2 regions of the Pantoea sp. PGP6 genome follow, and region 1 is predicted to be linked to the other one. Evidence: predicted binding sites of a transcription regulator. Region 1 holds the regulator's gene; the other holds the start of a gene.
The links. Region 1 encodes PhoB, which activates phosphate uptake and scavenging genes when phosphate is short. Its sites were predicted from a motif close to CTGTCATAAAACTGNCNNAT; they were not measured.
Positions count from the first base shown of each region.

Region 1 (9,202 bases):
GCACCGGCAGCCAGCGCAGTCGGCGCGGTCGACGATCCGGATGCCTGCACCTGCACATTGACGCCCGGAGCCTGCCGACTGAAGTCCTCGCCCCACAGCGTCATCAGGTAGCCCAGGGTATCAGACCCGACGCTGCTAAGGTTGCCCGACAGCGCGCCGGGCTGTGCCAGCGCCATGCCCGGCAATAAAATGACCATCAACAAAACAAGTGCGCGCATCAAGCAGATCCGTCAGCCATTAATGGAGGGCATTCTCCTGCATCCCACTGCTGGCAATCAACCTTGCCGGCAAGGTAAAGGTAAAACAGGTCTCCTGATGCGGCACGCTGGTGATATCCAGCCGCGCATTATGGTGGCTCAGGGCATGTTTCACGATCGCCAGCCCCAGTCCGCTGCCGCCGGTCGCCCGCGATCGCGCCTTATCGACCCGGTAGAAACGCTCGGTGAGACGGGGAATATGTTCAGCCGCAATGCCCGGTCCGTTATCGCACACCCGAAACGTTGCGCCCTGCTTACTGCGCAGCCAGCTGATATCAATGCGCGTGCCCTCCGGCGTGTGGTTTACCGCGTTGTAGACCAGGTTGGAGATGGCGCTGCGCAGCTGTTCATCGTTGCCAAAGACTTTCAGATGCGGATCGGTATGGAAATGGATGTCGTGACGTCCGCCGCTCAGGGTGGCGGCCTCGTGTTGCAGCAGCCGGAGCATCACCGGCACATCGACCTTCTCTTTCAGATCGATCGCGGGCGCAGCTTCAATCCGCGACAGCGTCAGCAGCTGCTTGACCAGGCTGTCCATGCGGCGCGTCTGCTCCGACATGGTATGCAGCGCCTTGCCGCGTGAACGCTCGTTCATCACCGAGTCATTCATCATCTCCAGATAGCCCTGCAGCACCGTCAGCGGGGTACGCAGTTCATGGCTGACGTTGGCAAAGAAGTTACGGCGCGCCCCTTCCAGCTGGTGCATCTGGGTGACGTCACGCGCCACCAGCAGCCACTGCCCTTCACTGTAGGGCATGACGCGAAATTCCATGTGGTACTGGTTATTCAGCACCAGCGTCAGGGGTTTGTCGAAGTCACGCTGGCGGATATAGCGCGAGAATTCCGGATAACGCAGCAGGTTGAGGATGTTCTGGCCATTATCTTCCGGCCAGCGTAGCCCGAGATGCTGTTGCGCCAGCCCGTTGCACCAGAAAATGGTGCCCTCTTCGGTGGTGAGGATCACCGCATCTGGCAGCGACTCAGCGCCGCTGCGAAAGCGTTTAATCAGGTTGCCGAGTTCACGCCGCCGCCGCCGGTTGCGTAACTGCATCTGGTAGAGCCCGTAAAACAGCGGTTCCCAGCTGGCCCGCCCAGCCGGCGGCGTCATAGTGCGATCGAGCCACAACCAGTGCGACAGGCGCATCAGGTTATGGAAATGCCACAGCAGCACCGCCAGTACGCTCAGCAACAGCAGCCACGGCAGATAACCGAACAGCAGGCCAAGCAGCAGCGCAGGCAGACACGCCAGCAGCAGTTCTGACAGTAATCTCTTCCAGGAGAGGCGTTCCAGCACGGTGAAAACTCCGTTTAGTAGCGGGCAGAGAAACGATACCCTGTTCCACGGACGGTTTGTACCATGCGATCGTGGCCGGAGACTTCCAGCGCTTTACGTAAACGGCGAATGTGAACATCGACGGTGCGATCTTCGACATACACGTTGGTGCCCCAGACATGGTTCAGCAGCTGCTCGCGGCTGTAAACCCGCTCCGGGTGCGTCATAAAGAAGTGCAGTAGTTTATATTCGGTAGGGCCCATTTCCAGCGGCGTGGTTTCGGACATCACCCGATGCGAGGAGGGATCCAGACTCAGTCCCTGCATCTCAATCACCTCTTCCACCGCCATCGGTGAAATACGGCGCATGACGGCTTTGATGCGCGCCATCAGCTCTTTTGGCGAGAAGGGCTTGGTGATGTAATCGTCAGCGCCGACTTCCAGCCCACGCACCCGGTCCTCTTCTTCACCACGTGCGGTGAGCATCATCACCGGAATATCGCGGGTCATCGCTTCGCGTTTCAGATGCTTAATAAACTGAATGCCGCTGCCGCCGGGTAACATCCAGTCCAGCAGAATCAAATCGGGCCAGGGTTCAATCAGCTTCCCCACTGCGCTGTCATAATCTTCCGCCTCAATTGGCTGATAGTCGTTCTGCTCCAGAACAAAGCACAACATTTCACGGATTGGGGCTTCATCTTCCACAACCAAAATGCGCTTAGCCATTATTACTCCTGCTGATATGACGGCTGTCACTGAGATTCGCGGCGCCATTATGCGTCAGATTTGTGACACTTTTATGAAAAACATAACCGCTCATTCAGGCCAGTGGTAATCAATTATGACAGCGCAGCGACAATTTTTCGCTTTGGCCGCAGAGCCAGTATAATCGCCGGGCGAATTACAACGGCAGGGAGTTTTATGCGCATCATTCATACTGCGGACTGGCATCTGGGGCAGTTCTTTTACAACAAGAGTCGGGCGGCGGAACATCAGGCGTTTCTTGACTGGTTGTTGATCCAGATTGAACAGCATCAGGTGGATGCGTTAATCGTTGCGGGCGATCTGTTCGATACCGGCACCCCGCCCAGCTACGCGCGCGAAATGTTCAACCGCTTTGTGGTGGCGCTGCAGCCCAGCGGCTGTCAGCTGATTGTGCTGGCGGGCAATCACGACTCGGTGGCGACGCTCAATGAGTCACGCGAACTGCTCGCCTGCCTGAATACCCGGGTGATCGCCACGCCTCAGACCAACAGCGATGTGCTGCTGCTCACCACCCGTCAGGGCGAGCCGGGCGTGCTGCTGTGCGCCATTCCTTATCTGCGACCGCGCGATATTCTGCGCAGCCGCGCCGGACAGTCCGGACGCGACAAGCAGACCTCGCTGCTGGAGGCGATTGCTCACCATTATCAGCAGCGCGTGGCTGCTGCGCGGGCGCTGGAGCCGGCTCTGCCAATCGTGGCTACCGGTCACCTCACCACCGTCGGCGTCAGCCAGAGCGACTCGGTGCGTGACATCTATATCGGCACGCTGGACGCCTTCCCGGCCTCCGCGTTCCCGGACGTGGATTACATCGCGCTCGGCCACATTCACCGCGCTCAGCGGGTGGCGGGCACTGAGCACATTCGTTACAGCGGCTCGCCGATTCCACTCAGTTTTGATGAACTGGGCAGTGAAAAAAGCGTCTTCCTGCTGGACTTCACCCCGCGCGGTTTGCAAGCGGTGACGCCGCTGGTGGTGCCGCAGGTGCAGCCGATGCAGGTGCTGAAAGGTTCACTGGCGCAGATCGCGCAGCAGCTCAGCGATTTCAGTGACATGCAGCAGGAAAAACCGACCTGGCTGGATATTGAAGTCACCACTCAGGAGTACCTCAGCGATCTGCAGCGTCAGGTGGAAACCCTGACCGCAGAACTGCCGGTTGAGGTTTTGCTGTTACGCCGCAGCCGCGAGCAGCGTCAGCACAGCCTGGCGCGACTCGATAACGAAACCCTGAGCGAACTGAAAGTGGAAGAGGTGTTTGCCCGTCGCCTGGCGCTGGATAGTGAACTGCAACCGCAGCAGATCGATCAGATGACCACCCTGTTCCGCCAGACGCTGGCCGACATTGAGGAACCACAATGAAGATCCTCACGCTACGGTTTAAAAACCTTAATGCACTGCGCGGTGAATGGTTTATCGATTTCCGCGCTGAACCCTTCGCCAGTAACGGGCTGTTCGCGATTACCGGTGCCACTGGCGCAGGCAAAACCACGCTGCTGGATGCCATCTGCCTGGCGCTCTATCACCAGACGCCGCGTCTCGGCGCCATCTCCCAAAGCCAGAATGCGCTGATGACCCGCGACTGCGCCGAGTGTCTGGCTGAAGTGGAATTTGAGATCAAAGGCGAAGCCTGGCGCGCCTTCTGGAGCCAGAACCGCGCACGCGGCACCGCCGACGGCAAACTGCAGGCGCCGCGGGTTGAGCTGGCGCGCTGTGCCGACGATACCATCGTCGCCGACAAGGTCGGTGACAAACTGAGGCTGATTGAGACCCTTTCCGGCCTCGACTTTGAGCGTTTTACCCGCTCAATGATGCTGTCCCAGGGGCAGTTTGCCGCCTTCCTCAACGCCAAAGCCAGCGAACGGGCCGAACTGCTGGAAGAGCTGACCGGCACCGAAATTTACGGCCAGATTTCCGCCGCAATCTATGAACGTCACAAAGAGGCAAAAACCGCGCTCGACCTGCTGCGCAGCCGGGCGGGAGCCATGGCGCTGCTGGATGACCACACGCGCACCGCGCTGCAACAGCAGATGCTGCAACTGAGCGCGGCGGAACAGACGCTGAGCCGTGACTATCAGCACGCCCAGCAGCAGCAGCAGTGGCAGCAACAGGCGCAGCAGCTCCAGCAGGATATCGCGCAGACCCGCCAGGCGCTGCAACAGGCGGAGGCGGCGGCGCAGGCCGCTGAAGCGGACCGACAGCGGCTGGCGCGCAGCGAACCGGCTGAAAAGCTGCGGGCTACCCTGCAGCAGCGTGACGAACGGGCGAACGCGCTGCGTGAGGTACGCAGTCAGCAGCAGCAGCTGTCCGACGCACACCAGCAGGCGCTGGCTGAACAGCAACGCCAGCAGCAGCACTATGCCACCGCCCAGGCCGCGGCGGAACAGGCACGCCAGCAACAGCAGCAACAGGAGAGCCTGCTGACCGAACAGGTGATGCCGCTGGATCAGTCACTGCAGGCGCTGCAACAGCAGCTGACGCAGCAGCAGCAGGAAAAAGATCGCCAGCAGCAGCAGTGCGATCAGACTCAACGTACGCTGACCGATCAGACTCACCAGCTTACCGTCTTACAACAGGCGATCGCGGAGCAGCAAACCCTGCGTCAGCAGTTAGCCGATATGGCGCAATGGGGCGCATCGCTGCCGCTGTGGCAGGAACGATTTGCCCAGCTGGCGCAGCGCGAGGCGACCCTCGCCGGACTGGCGCAACAGCAGCAGCAACAACAGCAGAAAATCGCGGCGCAGCAAGCAGAACGGGAACAGCAGGCTAAGCAGGCATTACCACGCCAGCAGGCTGAGCAGGCCGCCGCTCAGGCGCTGCTGCAAGCGGAGCAAGTACTAACTTCGCTGCAGAAGCAGCATCCGCCAGCCGCGCTGCGAGAGGCGCTGAGCCAGCTGCACAGTCGCCGCGCGGCGCGGCAGCAGCTGTTACTGCTTTCTACCCAGTGGCACCCGCTGCATCAGCAGCTTGGTCAGCGCCAGCAGCAGCTGGCCGGGCTGGAAAAAGCTCACCAGCAGGCGGAGGCGGAATTACACAGCCTGCGCGAAAGATGGAAACGCGAGAAACAGCAGCTGGATGATGTCGATAAAATCTGCGCGCTGGAGCAGCAGATTGCCGATCTTTCGCAGTATCGCGCCCGGCTCACACCAGACCAGCCCTGTCCGCTGTGCGGCTCCTGCACGCATCCGGCAGTCGCCAGCTACAGCACGCTGGAAATCAGCGCCAATCAACAGCGACGCGCTGCCCTGCAACAGCAGGTCGATGCGCTACGCGAGGCGGGTACCGCCAAAAACGAACAGTTAAAGCAGTCGGCGATCCAGCAGCAGACGCTGCGCGACGACATTGCCGAAACCCAGCGGCAGCTTGTTGGTCTGGAGCAGCAATGGCAGGCGCTCAGCGGTGAGCTGGCACTTACCTTCACCCTGTCAGATCGCGACGCACTGACCCAGTGGCAGCAGCAGCAAAATCAACGCGAACAGCAGCTTGAGCAGCAGCGGCAGGCGCTGGAGGCGGCTGAGCAGGCCCGTCAGGCGGCAAAAGATCACCATCTTCAGCAGTCGCAGGCCTGGCAGCAGCATCTGCAGGCCGAACAGCTGGCACAGCAGTCGCTGGATAACCTGCAGCAGGCGCTGAGCGCGCTGCAACAGCGCCAGCAGCAGGAACAGGCGAGCTGGCAGCAGTTGCAGGACGCGGTACAGCAGCAGTTCAGCCAGCATGGCCTGAGCCTGCCTGCCGCCGCTGAACGAGAATCCTGGCTGGCTGTTCAGCAGTCCCGCTGGCAGCGCTGGCAGGAAAGTGAGCAATTACTCGCTAACCTGCAGCCGCAGCTGCTGCGCGGCGAAACTCAGCTGACCGCGCTGCAACAACAGGCTGAACGTGAACAGCAGCAGCTGACTACTCAGCAGCAGCAACTTCACCATCATCAAACCCGGCTCGACGAGATGCGCCAGCAGCGTCAGGCCCTGTTTGGCGATCGCGAGGTCGCTGTGGCCCGCCAGCAGATGCAGGCCAGCATCCGCCAGCATGAGGCGCAGCTCGCACAGCAGCAGGAGGGGTTACAGCGGGCGCAAAGCGGAGTCAGCAGCCTGCAGGGCCAGCTGGCGGTGCTGGAGAGCCAGCAGCAGCAGCTCGTCACCCGTCTGGCTGAGGCGGAACAGACACTGCTGCAGGCGCTGACGGCCGCCGGTTTCGGTGATGAAGCCACGTTGCGCGCCGCGCTGCTGGATGAGCAGACCGCCCAGCAGCTGCGTCAACAGCTACAGCAGATCGATCAGCACCATCAGCAGCAACAGACGCGGCTGGCGGATCTGCATCAGCGGCAGGCGGCGCACCAGCAGGCGCAGCCCGCTGCGATGCCAGCCTCGGCTGAGGCGCTGGCGCAGCAGCTGGAACAGTTGCGGCTGGCGCTTCGTGACAATGCCAGCCAGCAGGGCCAGATACAGCAACAGCTACAGAGCGATGCCAGCCTACGCCAGCAGCAGCAGAGCCTGATGACACAGATTGCAGAGGATGAAACGGTGCTGGCGCAGTGGGGACTGCTCAACGATCTGATTGGCTCCGCCAGCGGCGACAAGTTCCGGCGCTTTGCCCAGGGCTTAACGCTGGATCACCTGGTGGCGCTCGCCAACCGTCAGCTCGACCGGCTGCATGGCCGTTATCTGCTGCAGCGTCGGGCGCAGGATCTGCTGGAGCTGGACGTGGTGGATACCTGGCAGGCTGACACGGCGCGCGATACCCGCACCCTCTCCGGTGGCGAGAGCTTCCTCGTCAGCCTGGCGCTGGCGCTGGCGTTATCCGATCTGGTCAGCCACAAAACCCGTATCGAATCGCTGTTTCTGGACGAAGGCTTCGGCACGCTGGATGCGCAAACGCTCGATACCGCGCTGGACGCGCTGGATGCGCTCAACGCCAGCGGAAAAACCATCGGTGTGATCAGTCACGTTGAAGCGATGAAAGAGCGGATTCCGGTGCAGATCAAGGTGCGGAAAATGAACGGGCTGGGCTACAGCCAGCTGGAGTTGCCGCAGGGATAACGGGCGCCGCAGCGCCCGCTTTGCCGCCGATCAGCGGACGCTGATCGGCCTGTAGCGCGGACCGGTCAGCAAACCGCCCTGCTCATTCTGCGCCAGCAGGCGATTGCTGGTCAGGCCGGCAATCGAGTGAGCTTTATCGCTGACGTTGTTGGCGATCTGTTTAATCGCCGCATTGACCAGCATGCCGACCAGTCCGCCATTGTTATTGTTGCCCTGTTCACTATCGCTGGCGGTGGCATAACCCTGCCAGATCTCTTTGCCGCTGCGCAGATCAACCAGCCGCGCGGTTGCTGACACGGTGGTCACGCTGTCGATCACCCGGTAGCTGCTGCCGTAATCGGTGATCGAGATATAGAGCGCGCTGTCGGCGTGAAAGATCTTATTCAGGCGAGCCGGACTGACTGCCTGGATTTCACTGCCGCTGGTCAGGCCATTCTGCTGGAAAGTCTCTTCCACTACCGCCACCGGAAACACGTAGTAACCCGCTTCGGCCAGCGGCTGGGTCACCAGCGAGGTCAGGCTGTGAGCGGCATTAATATCCGGAGCTTTGTTTTCGGCCGGTAACACCAGAATCGACGCAGGCTTGCTGGCGCGAAACGCGCTGTAGTCATACGGTTTTTTGTGCTGCGCACAGCCGGTCAGCAGCAGCACGGCCAGTGCGCCGCCCAGGGCAATCAGTTTTTTCACCGGGTCACTCCTTGTTTATTACTCATCAGAAAATCCATGTAAGGGCCGGCTTCCGGAAACAGCTGCTTTTCCATGGCGAACTGGCTAAAGGCTTTATTGGTATCACCGGTTTTGGCGTACAGCAGGCCGAGCTGAGCGTGCAGTCCTGGCGCGACCGGCTGGTTTACCGCACGGGCTTTTTCAACATCCAGATTCAGCGCGTCGATCTGCTTCTGCGGATCGCTATCTTTCTGGTAGTAGCTGTAAATCTGCTGCTGATAATCGCCCCAGTAGTAGAGGGTTTTCGGCGTTTTCGGCGCACAGCCAGCCAGCAGCGCAGCCGCCATCAGCAGACCGCCCAGTGTGATCATTTTCATTTACTGCTTCCTTATTTAGCCGGACGCCAGGCGCCGCTGTTGATTCCATCCACTAAATGATCGACCGCTTCACGAATCGCCAGATCCATGACTTTGCCGTTCAGCGTCGAGTCGTAGCTGCTGGTACCGCCAAAGCCGATGATTTCCCGGGCAGAAAGCTGGTATTCGCCTGCGCCCTGCGCGCTGAACACTACCTCGGAGGTGGCGACGTCCACCACGTTGAGATTAACTTTGGCGTAGGCGATCTGGCTCTTACCCCGACCGAGAATGCCCCACAGCTGCTGATCGCCGACTTCTTTGCGGCCAAACTCAGTGATATCACCGGTGATGATGTAGTTCGCGCCTTTGATATTTTGCTGGCTGCGCCTGAAGTCCGCTTCCTGCTCTAACTCTTTCAGGTTGCTGCGATCGAGCACGCTGAAGCGGTTAGTCTGCTGCAGGTGGGTGATCAGAATGGTTTTTGACTGATTGCCCAGCCGGTCAACGCCATCGGAGAAGATGCCGTTCATATACGAAGAGCGGTTATCAAACTGACCGACGGCAATCGGACTGCGCACGCCCTGGTAAGCGGGCTGGCTGGCCGCGCGGACCTGAGGTGCCTCAATGGCTCGGGATGATTCGGTGGCGCAACCGCTGATCAGCGAAGCACTTAATAAGGTGAGTGCCGCAACGGCATATTTTCTCTGCATTTCTAATCCATGAATAAATAATAAGAAACCGCGCTCGGGGCGGTAAATTCTGGTTCTGCCGACAGTCGGAGTAATGCCATAGCATTCGCCAGTCCGGTCTGTAGACTGTCGGCAACAGCAGAACAGAACTTTAATCAGAATTGGTCAGT
Region 1 is NZ_JBQBMA010000001.1:3,371,999-3,381,200, forward strand. Features, by position in the region: gene ACLIBF_RS16465 (PstS family phosphate ABC transporter substrate-binding protein) at 1-218, opposite strand, end outside; gene phoR (phosphate regulon sensor histidine kinase PhoR) at 238-1,551, opposite strand; gene phoB (phosphate response regulator transcription factor PhoB) at 1,566-2,255, opposite strand; gene sbcD (exonuclease subunit SbcD) at 2,451-3,650, shown strand; gene ACLIBF_RS16485 (AAA family ATPase) at 3,647-7,321, shown strand; gene ACLIBF_RS16490 (DUF799 domain-containing protein) at 7,352-8,008, opposite strand; gene ACLIBF_RS16495 (DUF4810 domain-containing protein) at 8,005-8,364, opposite strand; gene ACLIBF_RS16500 (CsgG/HfaB family protein) at 8,376-9,053, opposite strand.

Region 2 (9,202 bases), 290 kb from region 1:
CAACCACCTCGTGCCCCGCCTCAAGGGCGGCACCGCGCAGATAGTCGCCGGAGCTATCCTCGCTGGCATCGCGGCGATCTGACACGGTCATTACCGCAATCTGTAACGCCTGAAATTCGCTGACTGGTTTGCCCATAACGCCTCCTGAAATTAACCGCCAATGTAAGAAAGATTTTGCGTGATACCGGTGTTGCCCTGATGCAGAAAATGGGTCTGCTTTTTCTGCCCGAGGCTACTGGCAATGCGCGCCTGCAGTTCCGCTTGCTGATCGTCAGAGGCCAGCAGATCCCGCAGCGGTACGCCACCGTCGCCAAACAGGCAGAGATGCAGATTGCCCTGCGCCGAGACGCGCAGACGGTTGCAGCTGGCACAAAAATCTTTGGCATAGGGCATTATCAGGCCGATCTCACCGACATAATCGGGATGGTAAAACACCTGGGCCGGACCGTCGCTGCGGCCGCTCTCCCGCCGCTGCCAGCCCAGCGCAATCAGCTGGTCACGGATCACCGTGCCGGAGACGTGCTGCTGGCGAAACAGCGTTCCGCCGTCACCGGTTTCCATCAGTTCGATGAAGCGCAGCTGAATCGGTCGGGTACGGATCCAGTCGAGGAAGGTCGCCAGATTACGGCTATTGAGATCGCGCATCAGCACGCTGTTGACTTTCACCTGCTGAAATCCGGCGTCAAAGGCAGCGTCGATGCCCGCCATCACCTGATGGAATTTATCCTGACCGGTAATGGCGTGGAACTGACGGGCATCGAGGCTATCAACGCTGACGTTGAGCGCGGTTAATCCCGCCTCGCGCCACTGCTTCACGTCGCGAGCCAGCCGGTAACCGTTGGTGGTGACGGCGATATGGCGCACCGAGGGGTTCTCACGCACCGCCGCGATGATGTCGGTAAAATCGCGGCGCAGCGATGGCTCACCGCCGGTCAGCCGCACTTTTTCCGTGCCCGCTGCGGCGAAAGCCCGCGTGACACGACGGATTTCATCCAGAGAGAGAAAGCTTTTGTTGCGAATGCCGTGCGGCTTGTAGCCATCGGGCAGACAGTAGGTACAGCGGAAGTTACACACATCCGTGACCGACAGGCGCAGGTAATAGAACTTACGCGCGTATGCATCAGTAAATTGTGACACCAGAACACCTTTCCAGATTGGGAGATGCAGTCATTTCTTTCTGCACCCTGGTAGCTCAATGGCTACGGCCTGACTCCCCTATCCGCAGACGTAGGCAATCAGGCTAGAGTGTACGCTGACCCGTTGATCAGCGCGGTTAATCAAGATGGTAGCGCGATTTCCGCGACTCTTCCATTCGCTGTTTTCGCTATATATTCTAATACATATCGAATTTTCACCGCATTTTAGCGACAGGATACGTTAAAATGCGCTTCAGATTTTGACGCAAGTCATCCGCGCGGGTTTAGCGTTTAGAGCGACGTCACGCGAGACGATGTTAAGGAGAAGTATGAATCGCACACTGGCCGATCTCGATCGCGTGGTGGCCCTGGGTGGCGGACATGGCTTAGGCCGCGTGATGTCTGCCCTGTCGCCGCTCGGCTCACGCCTTACCGGCATTGTAACCACCACCGATAACGGCGGTTCAACCGGCCGCATTCGCCGCTCAGAAGGCGGCATCGCCTGGGGCGATATGCGCAACTGCCTCAACCAGCTGATCGCCGAACCGAGCGTGGCCTCAGCGATGTTTGAGTATCGCTTTGCCGGTAACGGGGAGCTGGCTGGACACAACCTCGGCAACCTGATGCTGAAAGCGCTCGATCACCTGAGCGTGCGTCCGCTGGAAGCGATCAACATCATTCGTAACCTGCTGAAGGTCGATGCCTTTTTGATTCCGATGTCGGAGCAACCGGTGGATCTGGTGGCGCTCGATGTGGAAGGCAATATGGTCTACGGTGAAACTGCAATTGATGAGATGAAGCAGCCGCCGCAGGAGATGATGTTGCATCCCAACGTCCAGCCGACGCGGGAAGCGCTGGATGCGATTGGCGAAGCGGATTTAATCCTGATCGGGCCAGGCAGTTTTTACACCAGCCTGATGCCGATTCTGCTGATGGAGGAGATGGCGCAGGCGCTGCGTCGGACGCCCGCCACCATGGTCTTTATCGGCAATCTGGGTCGCGAACTCAGCCCGGCAGCAGCCAGCCTGACGGTCGCCGATAAACTGGCAATGATGGAGCGCTACATTGGCAAACGGGTGATTGACGCGATTGTGGTCAGTCCCTCCGCCGACATCAGCCAGGTCGATAACCGGCTGATTGTGCGTGAGCCGCTGGAGGCCGCCGATATCAAATATCGTCACGACCGCCAGCTGCTGCGGGTCGCGCTGGAACACGCCATTCAGGGCTTTAGCTGAGTTACGAGGTGGCAATAAACAGCGTGCGCAGCTCATGCAGCTGATCGCGCACGCTGGCCGCCTGTTCGAACTCCAGGTTCTGCGCATGCTGCTGCATCTGCCCTTCCAGCTCGTGGATCTTTTTCTGCAGGGCCTGCGGCGACAGCGCCAGGTAATCCGCTTCAGCTTCGGCCGCGCCGCGACGTGCCGGTTTGGCTTTGCCACGGGTTTTCACCACGTTGTTGCCCAGTTCCAGAATATCGGTAATTTTCTTATTCAGGCCCTGCGGCACAATGCCGTTCTCTTCATTGTACTGCTGCTGCTTCTCGCGGCGGCGTTCAGTCTCTTCAATCGCCCGCGCCATTGACGGGGTAATTTTATCGCCGTAGAGAATCGCCTTGCCGTTAATGTTACGCGCCGCACGACCGATGGTCTGAATCAGTGAGCGTTCGGAACGCAGGAAACCCTCTTTATCCGCGTCCAGAATGGCCACCAGCGATACTTCCGGCATATCCAGCCCCTCACGCAGTAAGTTAATGCCCACCAGCACATCAAACTCACCCAGACGTAAATCGCGGATAATTTCCATGCGTTCAACGGTATCAATATCGGAGTGCAGGTAACGCACCTTCTCACCGTGCTCTTCCAGATATTCGGTCAGATCTTCCGCCATACGCTTGGTCAGCACCGTCACCAGCACACGTTCGTTGATCGCCACCCGCTGACGGATTTCCGACAGCAGATCGTCGACCTGGGTCGCCACCGGACGCACTTCGAGGATCGGGTCGAGCAGACCGGTAGGACGCACCACCTGGTCGATCACTTCGCTGCCCGATTTTTCCAGCTCATATTTACCCGGCGTGGCTGACACATAGATAGTCTGGGGTGCAAGCGCCTCAAACTCTTCAAACTTCATCGGACGGTTATCCAGTGCCGACGGCAAACGGAAACCGTACTCTACCAGCGTCTCTTTACGCGCCCGGTCGCCTTTATACATCCCGCCAATCTGCGGGATGGTGACGTGCGATTCGTCGACCACCAGCAAGCCATCGGCTGGCAGATAGTCAAACAGCGTCGGTGGCGCTTCACCCGGTCCGCGCCCGGAAAGATAGCGCGAATAGTTTTCGATGCCGGAGCAGTAGCCCAGCTCGCCCATCATCTCCAGATCGAACTGAGTACGCTGGGTAATACGCTGCTCTTCCAGCAGCTTATTATTTTCCAGCAGTACCCTGCGGCGATCCGCCAGTTCCACCTTGATATCTTCCATCGCCTGCAGAATGCGCTCACGCGGCGTCACGTAGTGCGTTTTCGGGTAGATGGTAAAGCGCGGCACTACCGAGTCGATCTGGCCGGTAAGCGGGTCAAACAGCGACAGGCGCTCTACCTCTTCGTCGAACAGCTCAACGCGCAGGGCGATATCGTCCGATTCGGCCGGGAAGATGTCGATCACTTCGCCGCGCACCCGGAACGTACCGCGCTGGAACGCCTGATCGTTGCGGGTGTACTGCAGCTCTGACAGACGGCGCAGAATGCTGCGCTGGTCGATAATCATGCCGCGGGTCAGGTGCAGCATCATTTTCAGGTAGAGATCGGGATCGCCCAGACCGTAGATCGCCGAGACCGAGGCGACCACAATCACGTCACGCCGCTCCAGCAGCGCTTTGGTCGCCGACAAACGCATCTGCTCAATGTGTTCGTTAACCGAGGCGTCCTTTTCGATAAAGGTGTCGGAACTCGGCACATAGGCTTCCGGCTGGTAATAGTCGTAGTAAGAGACGAAAAACTCAACCGCGTTATCCGGGAAGAACTCCTTCATTTCACCGTACAACTGCGCCGCCAGCGTTTTGTTGGGCGCCAGTACCATGGTTGGACGGTTGAGATCGGCAATCACGTTGGCGACGGTGAAGGTTTTCCCCGAGCCGGTTACGCCTAATAAGGTCTGGTGGGCCAGTCCATCTTCCAGCCCCTCTTCCAGACGACGAATCGCCTCTGGCTGATCGCCAGAAGGTTTGAAAGCGGAATTCAATTTAAAGGCTTTACTCATGAATGCAGTTCCTGCTGAAGAAGTCGGCGGGCAGGCCACTATTTTACTCTGCTATGGTGATTTTGCCAGAAAATAATACTGGATATAAAAACAGTATTAAGGCAGAGTAATCGTCACTGTCGGGATACTTTTTCGCCGTCGATTGCCGCTTGCTTTATCGCGCAGGTTGTTGCGCAAGGTTATCCCCAGGCGGAGATCGGATTTAACATTTGTCAATAGACCGTCACAAAATTACAGTTCGATGAACTGACAGATAATTCGCAGGCTTGTTTTTTATTAACCAATTGATTTTACTGGCTTATGCCCAAAAGCCCAGATTCTCGACATTATGTAACCAGGCCGCGTATTTCCTCGCTTCCAACCTGTTTTCATTACCTAATGCACAAGGTTATCCACAGGAATGGTGGATAAGTGATGGCAGCCCCGCCGCCATCGGCTGTGTATAATTTTTCCCTGCCGCTCGGTTTCGCTAAAAATAATTTTTTTTCCGCTAATTTTAGCTGCCGTGGCTGACCCATTGTTCTGCTTTTTTTACCGGTTGCCTTCTTTAACCCGCGTCTTTGCCGCATCTGTTGCCCATTCCTAATCAGAATCGCTGCCTCATCATTGTACGTCTGCACCAGAAACGCCGCCCGCTGGCACTGCAAAAGTGCAGTAATGTTATCACCGGCAGAAATTGATAAGCATTGCTCATCTTTTAGCGCCACAGACCCGCGCTGCTGGCTGAAAAATGGTTGCTGCGGAATCTGGCCTGGGAATTGCAAGAATCCGTGGCGTCAACGCGCAACGCGCGCACTGTACTGCAATGGGGAGCGTGCCATTGCTGATAACTTGTTTGCCAGACGACACAGAGCGGAAGCATTCAGGCTAATGATCGGGAAGGAGAGTGTCAGATGCTGAGTTTACGTTCGGTAAATCAATTTTACGGTCAAAATCATATTCTGTGGGATGTCGATCTCGATCTGTCGCCTGGCACCTGCACCGGCGTTCTCGGCCGGCCCGGGATGGGGAAAACCACCCTGGTGAACTGCATCATGGGCAGACTGCCGATTAACAGCGGATCGATCTCCTGGAAAGAGGATGGCTCACCGCCCGCCGACCTGCTGCTACAGCCGGCGGAGCAGCGGGCGCAGATGGGTATTGGCTACGTGCCGCAGGGCCGCCATATTTTTACCCAGATGAGCGTGGAAGATAATTTGCTGATCGCCCTGCTGGCCGGAGCAAATCAGGCTGACCGCCACCGCGCCATCCCCGAAATGGTGTTTGACCTGTTCCCGGCGCTCTATTCGTTACGGCAGCAGCGCAGCGGCGATCTGCCCATCGATCAGCAACAGCAGCTGGCCCTGGCGCGGGCGCTGGTGTTACAGCCTAAGCTGCTGATTCTGGATGAGCCAACCGACGGTATGTCACCGTGGCTGGAGGAGGAGATGGGCAATCTGATTCGCCGCCTGAATCTCGACTACGGCCTGACCATCCTGCTGCTGGAGCAGCGACTGTCGCTGATACGCCGCGTGGCCGACTATTTTCTGCTGTTGCATCGCGGGCGTAACGTGGCGCAGGGCAAAATGGCGCAGCTGGATGACCACACCGTCAACAAATGGCTAACGGTGGCCTGAGGTTTGTTAGTCCGGTAAGGTCAGATACTGGCCGCAGCTGTCCTGCTGCGCCGCTTCGGTCAGATACGGAATGGTGCCGAGACAGGGCGCGGGCAGTCGCTGCTGCAGGCTGGTGAGATATTCCTGATAACGGTTACCGGGCGGCACCACGGTGTTGGCGATCCAGCCAGCCAGTCGCAGCCCACGCGCCCGTACCGCATCCGCGGTCAGCATGGCGTGATTGATGCAGCCCAGCTTGACGCCAACCACTAAAATGACCGGCAGCTGTTCACTGCTGACCCAGTCGGCGTAGGTGTGCGTGGCGGATAACGGGGTGTACCAGCCGCCCGCCCCTTCGACCAGAATCCAGTCAGCCAGCGGCTCCAGCGCCGCCAGTCCCGATGACATGGTCAGCGAAGTGATCGGCCTGCCCTCTTCGGCACTGACGATGTGCGGCGACGTGGGTTCGAGGAACGCCAGCGGATTGACCTGCTGATAGTCTAACGGCACGCTGCTGTAACGCTGCAGCGCCAGCGCGTCACTGTTGCGCAGCCCCTGCGCTGTCATCTCACAGCCGGAGGCGACAGGCTTGTAGCCGGCGCAGCGATAACCCGCGGCCCGGGCCGCCTGTAACAGCGCGCCACTGGCGACCGTTTTACCGACTTCGGTGTCGGTGCCGGTGATAAACCAGCGCTTCATGATGAACTTACTCCATAGATTAAATGATAACTGAGGCGGAAACCGTGCCGATCGCGCGGCCAGTGCGCTTCCAGCTGTGCCAGCCGTTGCCGGGTCAGCAGCGGACCGTCACGCCCCTGATGCAGATGAGTGGCGCCAATCCCTTTCAGGGAACGCATAGCGCTGAGCGCATCGGGAAAATGCAGGGTAATCAGCGCTGACTCACAGCTCAGCCGGTGGGCTGCGCAGGCTGACGCGATCTGCTGTTCGCTGAGAAACCGGTTGGCGTGAGGATGTTCGTCAAGATACGACCAGGCCTGATGCACTTCCTGCAATGAACCGGCGCTCAGGGTCGAGAACAGCAGCGTGCCGTCGGGACGCAGCACCCGTCTGAACTGGCTCAGCGCCTGCGACAGATCGTCGCTCCACTGCACCGCCAGGTTGCTCCATACCAGATCAAAACCGGCATCCGCCAGCGGCAGAGCATCGATATCCCCGGCCAGATAGTGCTGCGCCGCATCATTGGCGCGCGCCTGTTGCAGCATCTGCGGTGAAAGATCCAGTGCCGTCACCTGCTTACCACGCGCCCGCCATTGCTTGCTGTACCAGCCGGTGCCGCAACCGGCATCGAGCAGCTGCGGACCACTGTGCGCGGGGGCGCGAGCCAGCAGCGCGTCACCGCTCAGCCGCTGCAGGGCAGCATGTGCATCATAATGCCCGGCCGCCCGGCCAAAGGCCCGCGCCACGGCGCGCTTATCAACCTGCAGCGTCATGCAGCGCCTCCAGCAGATTGTCGATGTCGTCCGGCTGATGCGCCGCCGTCAGGGTAATACGCAGCCGGGCGGTGCCTGGCGGGACGGTTGGCGGCCGGATCGCACTGACCCAGCAGCCAGCGTCCGCCAGCCGGGCTGAGAGCGCCATCGCTTCCGCATTGCCGCCAACAATTAATGGCTGAATCGCGCTGGCGGAATCCATCAGTTGCCAGGGCAGCGTAGCCGCGCCGCGCCGGAAGCGCTGAATATTTTGCTGCAACCGCTGACGCAACTCATCGCCCTGCCGGACCTGACCGAGGGACGCCTGCAGCGCCGACGCCTGGGCGGCGGGCATGGCGGTCGAGTAGATCAGATGACGGCTGAACTGCAGGAAATAGTCGGCGGTTTGTGCGTCGCACAGCAGCGCGGCTCCGCTGACGCCAAAGGCTTTGCCAAAGGTGACCACCAGCAACTCAGGCTTGATTCCCTGCTGCCAGCAACTGCCGCGCCCCTGTTCGCCCACCACGCCGATACCGTGCGCATCGTCTACCAGCAGCCAGGCCCCGGCCTGCCGGGTCTGGGTCGCTATCGCCGCCAGCGGCGCACTGTCGCCATCCATGCTGAAAATGCCTTCGGTTACCACCAGCGTTTCACCGCTGCAGGGCGAGGACAGCCGCGCCGCCAGACTCGCCGGACTGTTGTGCGTGAAACGGCGCAGCTGCGCCGGACTGTGGCTGGCGGCATCCAGCAGCGAAGCGTGGGTTAACTTATCCGCCAGGATGCGATCGTCAGCCTCTGCCAGCAGATGGATCACCGCCTGGTTCGCCGCAAAACCAGAGATAAACAGCAGCGCCCGGTCATAGCCGAGCCAGTCAGCCAGCTGCGCTTCCAGCTCCGCATGCTGCCGGTGATAACCGGTGACGTGACCGGATGCACCGGCCCCGGCTCCCGCCTGCTCTGCGCCGCGCTGCCAGCCGGCAATCACCGCCGGATGCTGCGTTAAACCGAGGTAGTCGTTGCTGGAAAAATGGCGATAGGTCCGTCCGCCACTCTGCAACGTGCGGGTGGTCTGGTGATCGATCACCGGTCGCTGCCGCCAGCCATCGGCCGCCCGCCGCTGCACGAGCGCCTGCTGCAGTCGTTGCTGCCAGCTCATTACAGCGCCGCGTTATAGAACTGTTCAGTGTCAGCGTGCATCAGCTGCTCGCTGAGCTGCTGCTGCTGTTGCTGATCGCCGTGGTCGGTATGGCTGTGCTGCGGATTCAGGCCCAGCTTACGGAACAGCACCCGATCTTTATCCTCTTCCGGGTTCGGCGTAGTCAGCAGTTTGCAGCCGTAGAAAATCGAGTTAGCACCGGCCATAAAGCACATCGCCTGGGTCTGCTCGCTCATCTGCTCACGGCCCGCCGACAGCCGGACGTGCGAGGTCGGCATCATGATGCGCGCCACCGCGATGGTGCGGATAAAATCGAACGGCTCCACGTCATCGTTATCCGCCAGCGGCGTCCCTTTGACCTTCACCAGCATGTTGATCGGCACGCTTTCCGGCGGCGTCGGCAGATTGGCTAACTGCACCAGCAGTCCGGCGCGATCGTTGACCGTTTCCCCCAGTCCGACAATGCCGCCAGAGCAGACTTTAATGCCGGCGTCACGCACTTTGCCCAGCGTATCAAGCCGTTCCTGATAGCTGCGGGTGGTGATGATACTGCCGTAAAATTCCGGCGAGGTATCGAGGTTGTGGTTATAAAAATCGAGGCCCGCGCTGGCCAGTCGCTGCGCCTGC
Region 2 is NZ_JBQBMA010000001.1:3,079,334-3,088,535, forward strand. Features, by position in the region: gene moaB (molybdenum cofactor biosynthesis protein B) at 1-136, opposite strand, end outside; gene moaA (GTP 3',8-cyclase MoaA) at 151-1,137, opposite strand; molybdenum cofactor riboswitch at 1,127-1,260, opposite strand; gene ACLIBF_RS14970 (gluconeogenesis factor YvcK family protein) at 1,466-2,371, shown strand; gene uvrB (excinuclease ABC subunit UvrB) at 2,373-4,394, opposite strand; gene ACLIBF_RS14980 (hypothetical protein) at 4,766-5,101, opposite strand; gene ACLIBF_RS14985 (ABC transporter ATP-binding protein) at 5,288-6,010, shown strand; gene bioD (dethiobiotin synthase) at 6,017-6,688, opposite strand; gene bioC (malonyl-ACP O-methyltransferase BioC) at 6,685-7,440, opposite strand; gene bioF (8-amino-7-oxononanoate synthase) at 7,424-8,575, opposite strand; gene bioB (biotin synthase BioB) at 8,575-9,202, opposite strand, start outside.
Region 2: uvrB (excinuclease ABC subunit UvrB) is a predicted target of PhoB. The motif match lies at 4,604-4,623, and genes of this name have one in related genera.